One region of the Bradyrhizobium sp. WU425 genome, then DNA from elsewhere that is predicted to be linked to it. Evidence: predicted binding sites of a transcription regulator. Region 1 holds the regulator's gene; each other region holds the start of a gene.
The links. The regulator LexA, encoded in region 1, represses DNA repair genes until DNA is damaged. The targets are predictions, from matches to a motif close to TGTTCNNNNTGTGTTCNG.
Positions count from the first base shown of each region.

Region 2: a site for LexA is predicted at 2,955-2,972, ahead of BcanWU425_RS04670 (ATP-dependent Clp protease adaptor ClpS). Genes of this name have one in related genera too.
Region 3: a site for LexA is predicted at 2,826-2,843, ahead of BcanWU425_RS11090 (ATP-dependent helicase). Genes of this name have one in related genera too.

Region 1 covers NZ_CP088089.1:4,082,694-4,087,978, reverse strand. The annotation lists gene BcanWU425_RS19850 (alpha-hydroxy acid oxidase) at 1-42, shown strand, start outside; gene BcanWU425_RS19845 (HAD family hydrolase) at 57-683, shown strand; gene BcanWU425_RS19840 (hypothetical protein) at 851-1,042, shown strand; gene BcanWU425_RS19835 (molybdopterin molybdotransferase MoeA) at 1,281-2,492, shown strand; gene lexA (transcriptional repressor LexA) at 2,669-3,370, shown strand; gene BcanWU425_RS19825 (hypothetical protein) at 3,864-4,298, shown strand; gene BcanWU425_RS19820 (ComEC/Rec2 family competence protein) at 4,437-5,285, opposite strand, start outside.
Region 2 covers NZ_CP088089.1:992,052-997,336, forward strand. The annotation lists gene BcanWU425_RS04665 (tannase/feruloyl esterase family alpha/beta hydrolase) at 1-1,181, shown strand, start outside; gene BcanWU425_RS04670 (ATP-dependent Clp protease adaptor ClpS) at 1,203-2,921, opposite strand; gene BcanWU425_RS04675 (MarR family winged helix-turn-helix transcriptional regulator) at 3,131-3,598, shown strand; gene BcanWU425_RS04680 (enoyl-CoA hydratase) at 3,616-4,386, shown strand; gene BcanWU425_RS04685 (methyl-accepting chemotaxis protein) at 4,520-5,285, shown strand, end outside.
Region 3 covers NZ_CP088089.1:2,320,505-2,325,789, reverse strand. The annotation lists gene BcanWU425_RS11115 (SulP family inorganic anion transporter) at 1-149, shown strand, start outside; gene BcanWU425_RS11110 (hypothetical protein) at 156-518, opposite strand; gene BcanWU425_RS11105 (FAD-binding oxidoreductase) at 569-1,993, opposite strand; gene BcanWU425_RS11100 (thioesterase family protein) at 2,081-2,587, shown strand; gene BcanWU425_RS11095 (DUF1328 domain-containing protein) at 2,593-2,766, opposite strand; gene BcanWU425_RS11090 (ATP-dependent helicase) at 3,008-5,285, shown strand, end outside.

The DNA of each region.
Region 1 (5,285 bases):
AGCGCGTTTCCGCTGTTCGACCACGAGCCGTATCGATACTGAGTGAAAGGACGCAGGTGACATCGCTCTCTCCCGGCAGCGCGGATGCGCTCCTGTTCGATCTCGGCCGCGTCGTGCTCGATATCGATTTCTCCAAGGCGATCGCCTGCTGGGCGGGACATGCCGGCTGCAAGCCCGAAGCCATCGTCGCGCGCTATGTGCGGGACAGCGAAGCCTATCGGTTGCACGAGATGGGGAAGATCAGCGATGAGGACTATTTCGCCTCATTGCGAGCCTCGCTCGGAATCGGCATTTCGGATGCGCAGTTCCTGGAAGGCTGGAACGCGATTTTCGCCGGCGAAATGCCTGACATCGCCGAGCTGCTGCCGCGCGCAGCGAAACAGATGCCGCTCTATGCTTTCTCCAACACCAACCGGCCGCACGTGGACCATTTCTCGAGGGAATATGCCGACCTCCTCGGCCATTTCCGCGAGCTGTATTTGTCGTCCAGCATCGGCCTGCGCAAACCGGATGCGGAGGCCTTCGACCACGTCGTTGCGGCGATCGGCGTGCCCGCCGGGCGCATCGTGTTCTTCGACGATCTTGCCGAAAACATCGAGGGAGCGCGCGCGCGCGGCTTGACGGCGGTGCATGTGACCTCGCCGCGTGACGTCGGGAACGCATTGAAGGCATTGGGCATTTGACGACGGTCCGTTGTCGCGAAACCCACGACGGCACGGCCCGACGGACCAATTTTGAAAAATTGAGGAACCGGATCACTTTGTACATTTTTATACAGAGTTCCGGGAACGGAATACCGCCTTCCGGACTCTTAGAGTCCGTTGGGACTTCTACGGACGGATGCATCATCGTGCTGGGCAAAACCTACCTCACCAAGCAGGCCTCTCTTCTTCTTGAATTCGCGAGGACAACTTCAGATTCGGACCTTTCCGCCAAGCTTGTGAGCAAGGCCGCCGACCTGAAATCCCAAGCCGACCCGCTGCCCGACAAGGATCAGGGATCCAAGGCGCCCGACGTAACTCCCGGGCAGGCAGGGAGCTGATCGATTCAGGCCATGGCGCGTTCTCGCCTTGCCATGATTTTCGTCGCTTCCATGACCACTCTCCTGCCGATCTGTGACCTCCTTCGGATCATGCCGCGACGCGCTTGATCCTGCCTTCCGGAACAATGTGAAGGGGCGGGATGACTGTGCCTGCTCAGCCGCTTTTGCCTCTGCGCCTGCGCTCGGCTAGAAGACGTGCGGAACATTCGCCCGAACGTGCCGAGCAGGAGTTTTCGCCGTGGCCTTGATGCCGGTTTCTGACGCGCTTGCCGCGGTGCTGGCGGGTGCAGAGCCGCTGCCGGAAGAAATGATTTCCCTCGACGAGGCCTACCATCGCGTGCTCGCGCGTGACGTCGTGGCGCGGCGCACGCAGCCGCCGCAGGCGATGTCGGCGATGGACGGCTACGCGGTGCGCGCGGCCGATGCCGCGACGATCGATTCGGAGCTCACCGTCATCGGCGAAGTCGCAGCGGGCCGACCGTTCGAGGGGACGGTCGGAGCCGGCGAGGCCGTGCGGATCTTCACCGGCGGCGTCGTTCCCTTTGGCGCGGACGCCGTCGTGATCCAGGAGGACACGGTCGCCGCCGGCAAGCGGATCACGATCAAGGAAGCCGCAATCGCCGGCCGGCACATCCGCCCCGCCGGCGTCGATTTCCGCGAGGGCGACGTGCTCCTGCGCAAGGGAAGCCGTTTGACCGAGCGAGACCTCGCGCTCGCCGCCGGGATGAATCATCCGCACCTTGCCGTTGTCAGGCGTCCGAAAGTCGCGATTCTCGCCACCGGCGACGAGCTGGTGATGCCGGGCACCACGCCCGGCCACGGCCAGATCGTCTATTCCAACGGCTACGCCCTGCACGCGCTCGCCCGCAGCGAGGGCGCCGAGACCATCGACCTCGGTATTGCCGCCGACACGCTGGAGGCGACCACCGCCGGCATCCGCCGCGCCCGCGAGAGCGGCGCCGACGTCCTGATCACGACCGGCGGCGCATCGGTCGGCGACCACGATCTGGTCCAGCAGGCACTGCGGGACGAAGGCATCGCGATGGCGTTCTGGAAGATCGCGATGCGGCCAGGCAAGCCAATGATGCACGGGCGACTCGGCGCAATGGGTGTGATCGGCCTGCCGGGCAATCCCGTATCGTCCTACGTGTGCGCTTTCCTGTTCATGGTGCCGCTGATTCGCGCCCTGTCGGGCCGTTCAGTGATTCACCATCGCCGTGAACGCGCCGTGCTCGGCCGCGACGTCGGCGCCAACGACCAGCGCGAGGACTATCTGCGCGCGCATCTTGAGGAGCGTGACGATGGCACACGCGTCGTTGTTCCCGTCAATCATCAGGACTCTTCGCTGCTTGCGAATCTCGCTGCAGCACAGGTACTTCTCGTCCGCGCACCATTCGCGCCGAAGGCCGAAGCCGGCACGGCTTGCGAAGTGTTGCGGCTCCCCGTCTGAGCGCCCCCGCAACGCGCGTTCCGCGCACTTTGCTCTGTTCACGGTAAATTAAGCAGTTGCGGAACATGTATCGAACATATAGTGTCTGTTCATGATTTGTTTCGAGCATGCAGCGGCTTATGGCCGAATTCAGCGTCTCGGAATCGGACGACATCAACCGGGGGACTTTGGTCGAGATGTTAACGCGCAAACAATACGAGCTTCTGCGGTTCATCAGTGAACGTCTGAAGGAAAGCGGCGTGCCGCCCTCCTTCGACGAGATGAAGGATGCGCTCGATCTGCGCTCGAAGTCGGGCATCCATCGCCTGATCACGGCGCTCGAGGAGCGTGGCTTCATCCGACGCCTGCCCAACCGCGCCCGTGCGATTGAAGTCATCAAGCTGCCGGAGCTCCAGGCAGCCGCTGGCAGCCGCCGCGGCTTCACGCCGAGCGTCATCGAGGGCAATCTCGGCAAGGTGCGTGCGAGCGCGAGCCTGCCCGCTGACGAGGGCGAACGTCCCGTCGCGGTGCCGGTGATGGGCCGCATCGCGGCCGGCACGCCGATCGAGGCGTTGCAGACCCGCAGCCATACTATCAGCGTACCGCCTGACATGCTCGGCTCGGGCGAGCATTACGCGCTGGAAGTGCGCGGCGACTCGATGGTCGAAGCCGGCATTCTCGACGGCGACATGGCCCTGATCCAGCGCAACGAGAGCGCCGATACCGGCGACATCGTGGTGGCGCTGATCGACGACGAGGAAGCGACGCTGAAGCGCTTCCGCCGTCGCGGCGCCTCGATCGCGCTCGAGCCCGCCAACGCGGCCTATGAGGTCCGCATCCTGCCGCCCAACCGGGTGAAGATTCAGGGCAAGCTGATCGGGCTTTACCGGAAGTACTGATACCGGGAGTCTTTCTATCGGCAGTACTTCATATCGGAAGCACTTCATGCCGGAGGTGCTTGGCGCCTCGCGCGCTTCCGATCGGCATCGCCGGTCAGAGATTGGAGCGGATCATCGTCCGCTCCGGCTGGATAGCCTTTCTGGTTCTGCACAGACTATCCGGCCCCTCCTCCAACGCTGGCTCCTCGCCACGCCGACGAAGCAGCACCGCTTCAAGCAGCACCGCTTCGCGGCTCGGTTGTTCGAGGAAACAGCGACCAGCGGTCAAGTTCGGCCGTTGCAGCCAAGTTGGCAATGTTCGCGTACGCGCCTCCCGAATGCATCGCGGCGAGCTTTGTTCCTATTGAATTCGGGAAAGATAATGTGATCGCGGCTTGCGGAAGCCAGCCGCAGATTTGCCCACAACCAAGCAGAGCGTTCGTGCTTCCACTCTGATAGAGGCCTGCGCCTCGATAAGAGACGCGGGTTGCTATCCCAGCATGAGGAGCACCCGATGTGTGACTACAGCCTACATGCCGTCGCGTCGCGCCCCGCCGAAGTCGGCGAGACGATCGTCACGACAAGCTTCCGCGGCACCTCGACGCGCGGCTTCGCCTCTGCAGCCGATCCGTCTGTTGCCGTCTGCCTGCTGCCGGGGACGGAGCTCGCCTTCGCCGACGACGTCCGCTACGACAATCGCTGGATCTGGACGCGCACCATCAATTCCCGCGTGGGCAAGTTCGGCAAGATCGATCCGCACGTTCCCGACCGCCATCATGATGCGATCGAATTCCCCGACGGCAAATACGTGCTGGTGACGCAGCTCGTCGAAGGCCAGCGCGCGACGGTGCTGCAACTGCCGGTGACTCAGTCGGTCACCGAGCGCGAGCACAAGGCGCAGATCACCGCCGACAGGCAGCCGACCGTCACGCACCTGCCGATCGGCTGACAGAGCCGCCCTCCGGCTACGAAGTCGGAGGTCAGGATTGAATCGCCATCGCCGGCCGTGGCCGGCGAGATGGTGTGGTTTGCACCCCGCGAATCCGAACGGACGCACCGAACCACTGCGTTGCTCCGCACCATCAGATCAATCGTCGGCTTGCAGATCGGTGTCCGCCGGCGTTGCGTCCTTGATGCGAGGCGCGGTCGACTTTGGCGCGAGGCTGCCGTCGAAATCACCCTCGCCGGCGCCGGCCGGCAACCAGGGGCGGCTCGTGCCTCTCGCCCTCACTGCCTGAACCACAAAACCGTCACCACGCTGCGTCAGCGCCAGCGCGCTCTGGCTGGCGAGCCGCTGCCGATCGACCACCATCGCCGCGCAATCGGGCGGCGCGGGACGTGTCGTCACCACCAGGGCGGCCCGACTGCAATCGTCTGCGAGAGCGTCGACGCGCAGTGCCAGCGCGACCAGCCTCCCGTCGGCCAGTGGCGTCACGCAGCCGGATTCGTCGCAGGACACGCCATCGGCAAGCGAGGCTCTGCCCGCATCGCGCGGATCGGCGTCGGCAGCGAGCCATTCCTTGAGCAGAAAGCTGTCCTTGTTCGTCCTGATCAGGTGCAGATATCCGTCCCTGCCCCGCACCGCGACGCTGGCGCCATCCCCGGCAATCAGGATGTCGGGCTGCCGCGCCGACAGTCCCCAGAGGATCGCTGCCAGCAGCACCAGGGCGCCGGACCAGCGCAGCGGCGTGCGCAACAAGCCGAGCACAATGATTCCCAGGCTCGCCGCGATCAGCGGCGCGATCCCGAACGCCGGGATGCGGCCCACCGCGCCCGGCAAGGACGCGACCCAGCGCGAGACCGCGACCATCCACTCGATGCCAATCCCCATCACCCACCAGAACACGCTGTCCAGCCCGAACGGCGCAGCAAGCAGCCCCAACAGCCCCGCCGGCATCACCAGCGCAGAGACCACCGGCATCGCGCCGAGATTGGC
Region 2 (5,285 bases), 3.1 Mb from region 1:
CGCCGCAGCTGTTCGCGCTCAACGACGAAGCCTTCGAGAATTTCGCCCATCGCGCCTACAAGAAGGTGCGCGATGCCGCCGTCGCGCTGATGCAGCGCGCTTACGGCAAGGCGCCGGAGAAAATGTACTTCATGGGGTCGTCCGAAGGCGGCCGCGAAGGCCTCACCATGGCGCAGCGCTACCCTGATGATTTCGACGGCATCTTTGCTCGCGTGCCCGTCATCAACTGGGTCGGCCTGCAGCATGCCGGCACGCGTTCGGGGCTCGTGACCATGGGTGATGGCTGGATCAATCCGGCGCAGGTGAAGCTAGTCGGCGATGCCGTGCGGGCCGCTTGCGACAAGGCCGACGGCTCCGATGACGCGCTGGTGCAAGATCCCGTTTCCTGCAAGGCGGCCTTCAAGGCGGAGACGCTGCGTTGCGCGAGCGGCAAGACGGGCGATCAGTGCCTCACCGACGCACAGATCAAGGCGATCGAGACCTTGCATGCGACCTACAAATTCCCGTTCGCGCTCGCCAATGGCCTCGACGATTATCCGGGCTGGGGCGTGTCGGGCGAGGACACGCCGGCGGTCGGCCCGACCGGCGGCTGGGTCGCGTGGTGGCTTGGCACGGCGCCTCCCGCGCAGCCGCCCGCGCCCAATAATGGCATCGCCTGGATCTACGGCGCCGGCGGCATCCAATACGTGTTCGCGCGCGATCCCAAGCTCGACGTGACGACGTATAAGCCCGAAGCGCACAAGGCGCGGCTGCTCGAGGTCTCCAGCCTGATGGATTCCACCGACCCCGACCTCAGCCGCTTCCGCGCTCGCGGCGGCCGGCTGATCATGCTCGAACATATGGCGGACTACGCGCAAAGCCCCTATGCCGGCATCCGCTATTTCGAGAACGTCGAACGCAAGGTCGGCAAAGCCGAGACGGCCGAGTTCGCGCGGCTCTACACCGCGCCAGGGGTCGACCATGTCGGCTCCGGCGCGCCGGCCAATGTCGACATGCTGAGCGTGCTGGTCGACTGGGTCGAAAAGGGCAGGGCGCCCGGCGATCTGGAAGTTACCGAGCAGAAGGTCGAGGCGCCGTCGTTTGCGACGCTTCGCGCGCTGCCGCTGTGCCGCTGGCCGGCCTGGCCGCACTACAAGAGCGGCCCAGTGACGGAGGCGTCGAGCTTCATGTGCGCGCCGTAGCAGGCGCGCCACTTCGGAGCGTCACCCGCTGGCCATTGCCTGCGCGCCGCCGAGCAGCTGCGCGTTAAGCCGGCCGCCGGAGAACAGCATGTCGTCAAGCGCCTCGTCGATATCGGCCGAGATCACGGTGTTGCCGCCGTCCCGCGCGATGCTTCCTTGCGCCAGCCGCCGCATCAGCTCCTTGATGAAGGCGCAACTCGTGCCCTCGCTGCGTCGGGCAGCCTCCGCGATCACGGCCCCCTCGAGCGGCAATCCCCTGCCGTAGAGCCGGACCAGCTTGCCGCGGCCGGTCTCGTCTGGCAGCGGCACTTCGATGGCTTGATCGATGCGGCCGGGGCGACCCGCGAGAGCTCCCTCGAGGTCCTCCGGCCGGTTGGTGGTCAGGACGAACAGGATGTCGGCGTCTTCCTTCAGCCCGTCCATCTCGTTGAGCAGCTTGTTCAGCATGGATTCCTCACACGGCCCCATGTCATCGCGGTCGCGGGCGATGAGATCGACATCCTCGATCACCACCATCGACGGCTGGAGCAACCGTGCCAGGCTCATATAGGCGCCGAGCAGACCGATCTGCTCGGCCGTGATGATCAGCGTCGTATGCCCGGGCAAATGCGTTGCGAGATAACGGATCGTGTGGGTCTTGCCAGTGCCCGGCGGCCCGTACAGCAAGATGCCTTTGCGTGTCGATTGACCCAGCCGGCGCAATTGGTCTCGGGTGTTGACGAAGGTCAGAACGTTGCGATCGAGCAGCCGCAGGGTCTGCTCCGGCAGGATCACCTCGTCGCGCGCGACCTGCGGCAAGCGATGCACCGTGATGCCGCGCGAGCGACCGCGATAGTCGGAGTCGGCATCGAGCGACAGGATCTTGCCGCGATAGGTCCGCGCAGCCTGTACGGCTTCTTCCAATTCATTGAAGCATTGCTGGACCAGAGCCGCGCCTGCGGAACCTGAGGGTACCAGGATTTCGATCCGAATTCCGGGCTCGCGACTGTATTCGCGGTGTGCGCAGAGCAAAACCGCATAGCGGAGATGATCCTGCTCACACAGCCACAGCCCGTTATCCAGACACTTGACCGGGCTCTTCTCGCCTACGTCGACGTCGGAATATTGCAGCGGGGCAATCGCGATCGCATAGCGGCCCTCCTTGAGCAGTCGTGGAATCGACAGCGTTTCGTAGCGCTGCTCCTCGTTTAATCCCACCAGCCGGATGGCCTTGCCGAAGAGCCGGTCGACGGCGGCCTGGAGATCGACCCGCATGTGGCCAGGAAACTGGCGGATCGTGGTCACGAGTTTGCTGCGCGCGGTGCTGGCAAGGTGCCAATCGAGAACGTCGCAAGCAAAGTCGAAATCTTCCTCTTGTTCGTTCGAGGGTTCATCCGCCGCACGCATGCAGTCGCTGCACAGCCAGACCGTTCGGTCGCCGATACGAACGTCGATCTGTCCCTCAGGCTTGCCACAGAGTTCGCAAGGAGTCTTGACCGCCTCTAGCGTGACCTGCAGTTGGTGGCCGGCCAATTCGATGGATTGTTGCGCAGATTTGAAAAGGGCTTCGGCAACCGATTGCGGGTAAGGTCCGCAAACCGCTTTTTCCTTCTGCTCGATCTGGGTGATCAGCGCGGTCGCTTCACGGTCTGATTTGCCGAAAACCTGCCGAAGCAGATCCATCACGAATTGGTCCGGCGTATCATCGTCATTATGAATTACGAGCTGGGTCGGCTGATTCTCGCCACGCATACTGTTCATCACGAAAGGTCTCCGGGACAATCTATGATTGAATAGAACGAATAGGGAACATAAAAGGAAGCGGCCGTCAAGCGTGACGGCGGCGGCTAATTGCGATTGGTGGGTGAGGTCCTGGTGCGCCGGGGCGGCCCTGTTCCTCGACGACTGCCGCGGCACATGTCCAGCTGCCGTCCTTTGACAATCTGATCCGCCTCGATTATCTATTTCGCATGCGAAATAAAGACGCGGGCGCGAGACACCATCGGTTGATCTACCTGTTGAGCGTGGCGCAGCGGCGCGTGCAGCGCTGGATGGCGGCGCAGCCTTCGAGCGAGGTCACGCCGGCGCAAGCGGGGCTGCTGTTCATCCTCGGCAAGCAGAACGGCGTCCTGATGGGTGAGGTGGGCGCGGCGCTCGACATGGGGCCGGCCGGCATCTCGGGGCTGGTCGACCGTACGGCGGCGGCTAAACTGGTCGAGCGGCGCGCGGATCACGAGGATGGTCGCGCCTGGCGCGTCTGGCTGACGCCGAAGGGGCGGACGGCACTGGCGCAGGCGAAGGCCAGCGCGGCACAGATCAACGCGGCGTTGACGGACGGATTCACCAGTGCGGAGATCGATATCGTCGCGCGCTGGCTGACCAGCATTCAGGACAAGTTTCCAAGACAGCTTTCAACAGAGCTTTCTAGAGATCCATAGGAATAGAGGAGAGACCCATGACCGAGCACGTCCGGATCCGGAACGACGGCGGAATTCTCACGCTCACGCTGGCACGCCCCGACAAGAAGAATGCGCTGACGGATGCGATGTACGGCAAGCTCGCCGATGCCATCGAATCAGCCGAGCACGATCCGTCGGTCCGCGTGATCCTGATCCGCGGCGAAGGCGACATGTTTACCGCCGGCAACGATGTCGGCGAGTTCGCGGCGGTCGCGGCGGGCAAGTCGGAAGGAAGCCGCAACGTCGTGCGCTTCATCCAGTCGCTGGCGCGCTGCTCCCGGCCCTTGGTGGCCGCGGTGCAGGGCCGCGCCGTCGGCGTCGGCACCACGATGCTGCTGCATTGCGACCTCGTCGTGCTTGCCGACAACGCGCAATTGTCGACGCCCTTCGTCAGCCTCGCACTGGTGCCGGAAGCAGCCTCCAGCCTGCTGATGCCGGCGCGCATCGGCTATGCGCGGGCCTACGAGATGTTCGCGCTGGGCGAGACGGTGCCGGCCAAATCCGCGCTGGAATGGGGGCTCGCCAACCGCGTCGTGCCGCTCGACAAGCTCGATGCCGAGGCGCTCGCGCTGGCGCAGCGTCTTGCCCGTCAGCCGGCCGGCGCACTCACCGCCACCAAGAAGCTGATGCGCAACGGCGAGACGCTGGTCGCGCAGATGAATGCCGAAGGCGAGCAGTTCGGGCTGCGCCTGCGCACCGCTGAGGCGCGCGAGGCCTTCACGGCGTTCACGGAACGCCGCCCGCCGGATTTCACCAAGGTTGCGTGATATCCGGGACTGCGCTGAGGCTCGTCGGGCCGGAAACTCACGCCCATTCGATTAAAACCTTAACGGAACATTGGCATGTCGCGGGCAAGGTGGCGCTCGAAAGAATAGGCCCCCGACCCAGGCCCCCGACACCATGGCAATGTTTAAGAAATCAGTAAGTTCGCTCCTTCTGACCTTGATGGCCCTGCTGGCTGCGGGTGCGCTGGCCTCCACGGCGATCCAGATGGTTGGGGCGTTCGGCCGCTATAGCGACAGCCTCGAGACCGCGCGGCTTGCCGCGGCCGACAAGGCGATCTTCCATGGCGTGCTGGCGCTGCGCAACAATCGCGGCGATGCCCAGAGCGCGATCCTCGGCGAGGATGATCCGCGAGCAAAACTCGAGGCGGCGGAGAAGGCCGAGCAGGGCGGCTATGACGCCATCGGCGCCGCGCTCGCCACCGTCGATTTCGCCCGCCGCGACGAACTCGCTGGCACATTGAAGCAGGGCTGGAGCGCCGCCGCGCCGCAATTCCAGCTGTTCTACGACGAGGCCAAGCGCCCGCGCGCCGAACGCAAGATCGAGCGGACCAACTCCTGGTATGATGCCGTCACCAAGGTGATCGAAACGGCCAACCTCGCCTCCACCGCGGTGTCGAACCGTGCCTGGATGAATGACCCTTTCATCGCCCGCATGATCCAGGTCCGGCGCTTCGCCTGGCAGGTGCGCGACCGTTATGGGATCCATTGTTCGTCGCTTCGCTCCAACGTCAACAGCAGCAAGCCGCTCGACGACGCCCAGAAGCGGTCAGTGGCGCAATGGGATGGCACGATCGCCTCCGGCTGGGCAGGCATGGCCGAGTTGCTGGCCTCGCCCGACGTGGCGGCGGAGCTGGTGACGGCCGCGACGGACGCGAAGGCCA
Region 3 (5,285 bases), 1.8 Mb from region 1:
GCAGCGAACAGGGCGTCACCGTCGCGCTGGCCCGGCTGGAATCGGTGCGCGCGCAGGACGCGTTCGAGCGGTTTAGATTGTTCGACGCCCTGCCGAGAGAGCGTGTCTTCCACAGCGTCGACGAGGCCGTGCGGAAGTTGGCGCGATAACTGGGCTCACTGCGCCAATGGCGGGTGATCGCGCTGGATCGTTTCGCGGATCCAGCTGGCATGGATCGCGCGAAACAGGATTTGCGCCGTCTTGAGGTCGTTCGCCTTCATGCAGAGATCGACGATGCGACGGACTGCGTCGTCGCGCATCAGTCCATCCGAGATCTTCATCGCGATTTCCATCGCGACTTTCGCCGCGCGCTCGTAGCGCTCGCTGTCGCGCTTGTCGCTGCGCGCGCTACCTGCCGCGCTCGCCGCAGCGGCGTCACAGATCGCACGGATGCGCTCGGCGGCCTCGATGTCGCCGAGCGGCCGTTCGATCGCTTCGTCCCAGACGTCCTGACGCGTCTTGCGCGCGAACCACTGCATTGCCTGCTCCGTGGTGAGGGAGCGAGCATAAACGGCGGCCACGCCGCGCGCTACGCCTCCGGTACGATCTTCCCGGGATTGAAGATGTTCTGCGGATCGAGCGCCTTTTTCAGCGCCCGCATCGCGTCGATCGCCTCGGGACCGAGCTCCGCCTTGAGGTATTTCTGCTTGCCCTGACCGATGCCGTGCTCGCCGGTGCAGGTGCCGTCCATCGCCTGCGCGCGCTCGACCAGCCGATGCATGAACTCCTCGCCGCGCGCCATCTCGTCGGCATCGTTGGTGTCGCAGACCAGCGAGCAGTGGAAATTGCCGTCGCCGACATGGCCGACGATCGGCGACAACAGGTTGAGGCGCTTGAGATCTTCCTCGGTCTCGCCGACGCATTCGGCAAGCCGCGAGATCGGCACGCAGACGTCGGTCGCGACCACCCCGATGCTGTCGCCGGGCCGCAGCGCTTTCACCGACCAATAGGCGTCGTGCCGCGCCTGCCACAGCTTTGTGCGATCCTCCGGCTTGGTGGTCCAGGAGAAGTCGCCGCCGCCGCAATCCCTGGCGATCTCGCCGAAGGCCTTGGACTGTTCGGCGACCTCGATCTCGCTGCCGTGGAATTCCATCAGCAGCAGCGGCGTTTCGGGCAGGGTCAACTTCGAATAGGCGTTGCAGGCCCGCACCTGCGCGGCGTTGAGCAGCTCGATGCGCGCCACGGGAATGCCGGTCTGGATCGCCAGGATCACGGCCTGACACGCCCCGTGCACGGTCTCGAACGACACCGCTCCGGCCGCGATCGTATCGGGGATGCCGCGCAGGCGGATGGTCAGCTCCGAGATGATGCCGAGCGTGCCCTCGGCGCCGACGAACAGATGCGTCAGGTCGTAGCCGGCGGATGATTTCTTCGCACGCGTGCCGGTCGTGATGATCTCGCCGTCGCCGCGGACCACTTTCAGCGCCAGCACACTGTCGCGCATGGTGCCGTAGCGCACCGCATTGGTGCCGGAAGCGCGGGTCGAGGCCATGCCACCGAGGGAAGCGTCCGCGCCGGGGTCGATCGGGAAGAACAGGCCCTGGTCGCGCAGATGCTCGTTGAGCGCCTTGCGGGTCACCCCGGGCTGGATCACGCAGTCGAGGTCCTCGGCATGCACCGCGAGCACCTTGTTCATGTCGCGCAGGTCGATGCAGATTCCGCCGGCGGGTGCGTTGACCTGGCCCTCGAGCGAGGTGCCGGTGCCGAAGGCGATGACGGGCACGCCGTTTTTCGCGCAGATCCGCACCACGTCCTGGATGTCGGCAGTCTCCTGCGCCATCACCACGCCGTCCGGCGGCTGGTTCACGATCCATGTGGTGGTATGGCCGTGCTGCTCGCGGACGGCTTGCGAGGTGATGAGGCGGTTGCCGAACCGCGCGGCAAGTTGCTCCAGCGCGCTCGCGAGGGCTTTCGGCGCCGGCCGCGGCGGATTATTGGTGATGGTCGTACCCACGGACGTTCCTCCCGACGAGACGAACCGTGGCAAAGGACATCTCACCGGTCAAGTCAAGCGACCGGACGCATAGCTGGGGAAGGACACATGCCGGAGACTGCTGCCACAACGATCGAGGGCGTGCCGTTCCGCTCGTCAATCATGCAGATCGAGCCGCAATGGATCGACTACAACGGCCACCTCAACATGGCCTATTACAACGTGATGTTCGACCGCGCGATCGACCAGATGTGGCTGACGCTCGGGATCGGACCGGGCTACATGAAGGAGCGCGGCGGCTCGACCTTCACCGCCGAATGCCACGTGCGGTATTTGCGCGAAATCCACCTCGACGATCCCGTGCAGGTCTCGGTCTGGCTGCTGGAAGCCGACGACAAGCGGCTGCACACCTTGCAGGAGCTGCGGCACGCGACCGACGGATGGCTGTCCGCCACATCGGAAAACATGTCGCTTCACATCGACATGGGCTCACGAAAGGTGGCGGCTTTTCCCCCAGACATCCGTGAGCGCATCGCAGCGGTGGTCAAGGCCCACAGCGCCGTCCCGCGGCCCGAGGGCATCGGCCGGAACGTGGCGATGCCCTCGAAGCGGTAAGCGCGCTAAACCCTGTTACGACCCCGTGCCAGTCCGACAACGGCCGAGACCAGGAACAACACGACTGCGATGAAGAAGATGATCTTGGCGATTTCGATCGACGCGCCGGCGAGGCCGCCAAAGCCCAGGATACCGGCGATCAGAGCGATAACCAGAAACGTAACTACCCAGCTAAGCATGATCCGAACCTCTGTTTCGATGTCTGTCTGCGATCGGCGCGGCTGACGCGCCTCACTTGCAGAACCAATCGCCAACTCGGAACAATGGTTCCGGGCCGCTGAAGCCGGAAATTCGCCTGACCGACAGGAACAAATTGGCTTTCGGCGCACGTGGAAAACCCCTGTCCGCGGCCCCATATAGGGACCAATCCCTGTTAAGAAGGCTCCCCTTTCACCACCCCGCGGTGCCAACGTGGGGCAAATGATTCGCATGACCGAGCCGAGCAAGATCACGTCCCAGAGCGTCCCCGACCACCAGCCCGCAGCCGGCGGCATCGCCGCGCGTGCGCGCGCCTCGGTAGGCCCGCAATACCTGTCCGGGCTCAATCCGGAGCAGCGCGAGGCTGTGGAGACGCTGGACGGGCCGGTTCTGGTGCTGGCCGGCGCCGGCACCGGCAAGACCCGCGTGCTGACCACGCGCATCGCCCACATCCTGAGCCAGGGCCGCGCCCGCCCATCCGAAATCCTGTCGGTGACCTTCACCAACAAGGCCGCGCGCGAAATGAAACATCGGCTCGGTCAGATGCTCGGCCATGCCGTCGAAGGCATGCCGTGGCTCGGCACCTTCCACTCCATCGGGGGGCGCATCCTGCGCACCCACGCCGAGCTGGCGCAGCTCAAGTCGAACTTCACCGTGCTCGACGTCGACGATCAGGTCCGACTGCTCAAGCAGCTTCTGCAAGCCGACAATATCGACGACAAGCGCTGGCCGGCGCGCATGCTGGCCGGGCTGATCGACGGCTGGAAGAACCGCGGCCTGACGCCGTCGCAGGTGCCGTCGGGCGAAGCCGCCGTGTTCGCCAACGGCAAGGGCGGCAAGCTCTATGCGAGCTACCAGGAGCGGCTGAAGATCCTGAACGCCGCCGATTTCGGCGATCTGCTGCTCGAGGACATCCGCATCTTCCGCGAGCACCCGGATATCCTGCGGCAGTACCAGCAGCGCTTCAAATTCATCCTGGTCGATGAGTATCAAGACACCAACGTCGCTCAATATCTGTGGCTGCGGCTGCTGTCCCAAGCGCCGACTTCTTTTGCCTCTCCCCGCGTGCGGGGAGAGGTCGGATCGCCCGGCAGCGCAATTGCGCGCCCGAGCGATCCGGGTGAGGGGGACTCTCAGCAAGCTGAGCTCGTGGAGGCAGCCCCTCATCCTGACCTTCTCAGCGTGAGCGAAGCTCGTCGCGACCCCGCAAGCGGGGAGAAGGAGCAGACGCGCCACGTCAAAAACATCTGCTGCGTCGGCGACGACGACCAGTCGATCTATGGCTGGCGCGGCGCGGAGGTCGACAACATCCTGCGCTTCGACCATGATTTCCCCGGCGCCAAGGTCATCCGCCTCGAGCGCAACTACCGCTCGACGGGCCACATCCTCGCCGCCGCCTCGCACCTGATCGCCCACAACGAGGGCCGGCTCGGCAAGACGCTGCGCACCGAGGACCAGGATGGCGAGAAGGTCACGGTAACAGGCTCTTGGGATTCGGAAGAGGAAGCCCGCGGCATCGGCGAGGAGATCGAGCAGATCCAGCGCCAGGGCGACAAGCTCAACGAGATCGCGATTCTGGTGCGCGCCTCCTACCAGATGCGCGAGTTCGAGGACCGCTTCGTCACGCTCGGCCTGCCCTATCGCGTCATCGGCGGCCCGCGCTTCTACGAGCGCGCCGAGATCCGCGATGCGCTGGCTTATCTCCGCGTCATCAATTCACCGGCCGACGATCTCGCCTTCGAGCGCATCGTCAACACGCCCAAGCGCGGCCTGGGCGATGCCACCGTGCAGATGCTGCACGATCACGCCCGCAAGCGCCGCATCCCGCTGTTCGAGGCGGCGCGCGCGGTGGTCGAGACCGATGAGCTGAAGCCGAAGGCGCGCGGCTCCTTGCGCGACGTCGTCGCCCAGTTCGACCGCTGGCGCGCCCAGCGCGAGGTCACCTCGCACACCGAGCTCGCCGAGATCGTGCTCGACGAGAGCGGCTACACCGAGATGTGGCAGAAGGACCGTTCGGCGGACGCCGCGGGTCGGCTCGAAAACCTCAAGGAGCTGGTGCGCTCGATGGAGGAGTTCGAGAACCTGCAAGGGTTTTTGGAGCACATCTCACTGGTGATGGACCGCGACAGCGGCGCCGACGAGGACGCGGTGTCGCTGATGACGCTGCATTCGGCCAAGGGGCTGGAATTCGACAACGTGTTCCTGCCCGGCTGGGAGGAAGGCCTGTTTCCGAGCCAGCGCACGTTGGACGAACAGGGCCGCGCCGGCCTCGAGGAAGAGCGCCGGCTCGGTCATGTCGGCCTGACCCGGGCCCGCCGCCGCGCCAAAATCTATTTTGCCACCAACCGCCGGATCCACGGCACCTGGTCGACCACGATCCCCTCGCGCTTTCTCGACGAACTGCCCGCGGCCAATGTCGAGATCACGGAATCCAAGGGCGGCTCGGCCTGGGGCGGCACCGGCGGCTACGGCGCCTCCCGCTTCGACGACATGGAAGCGT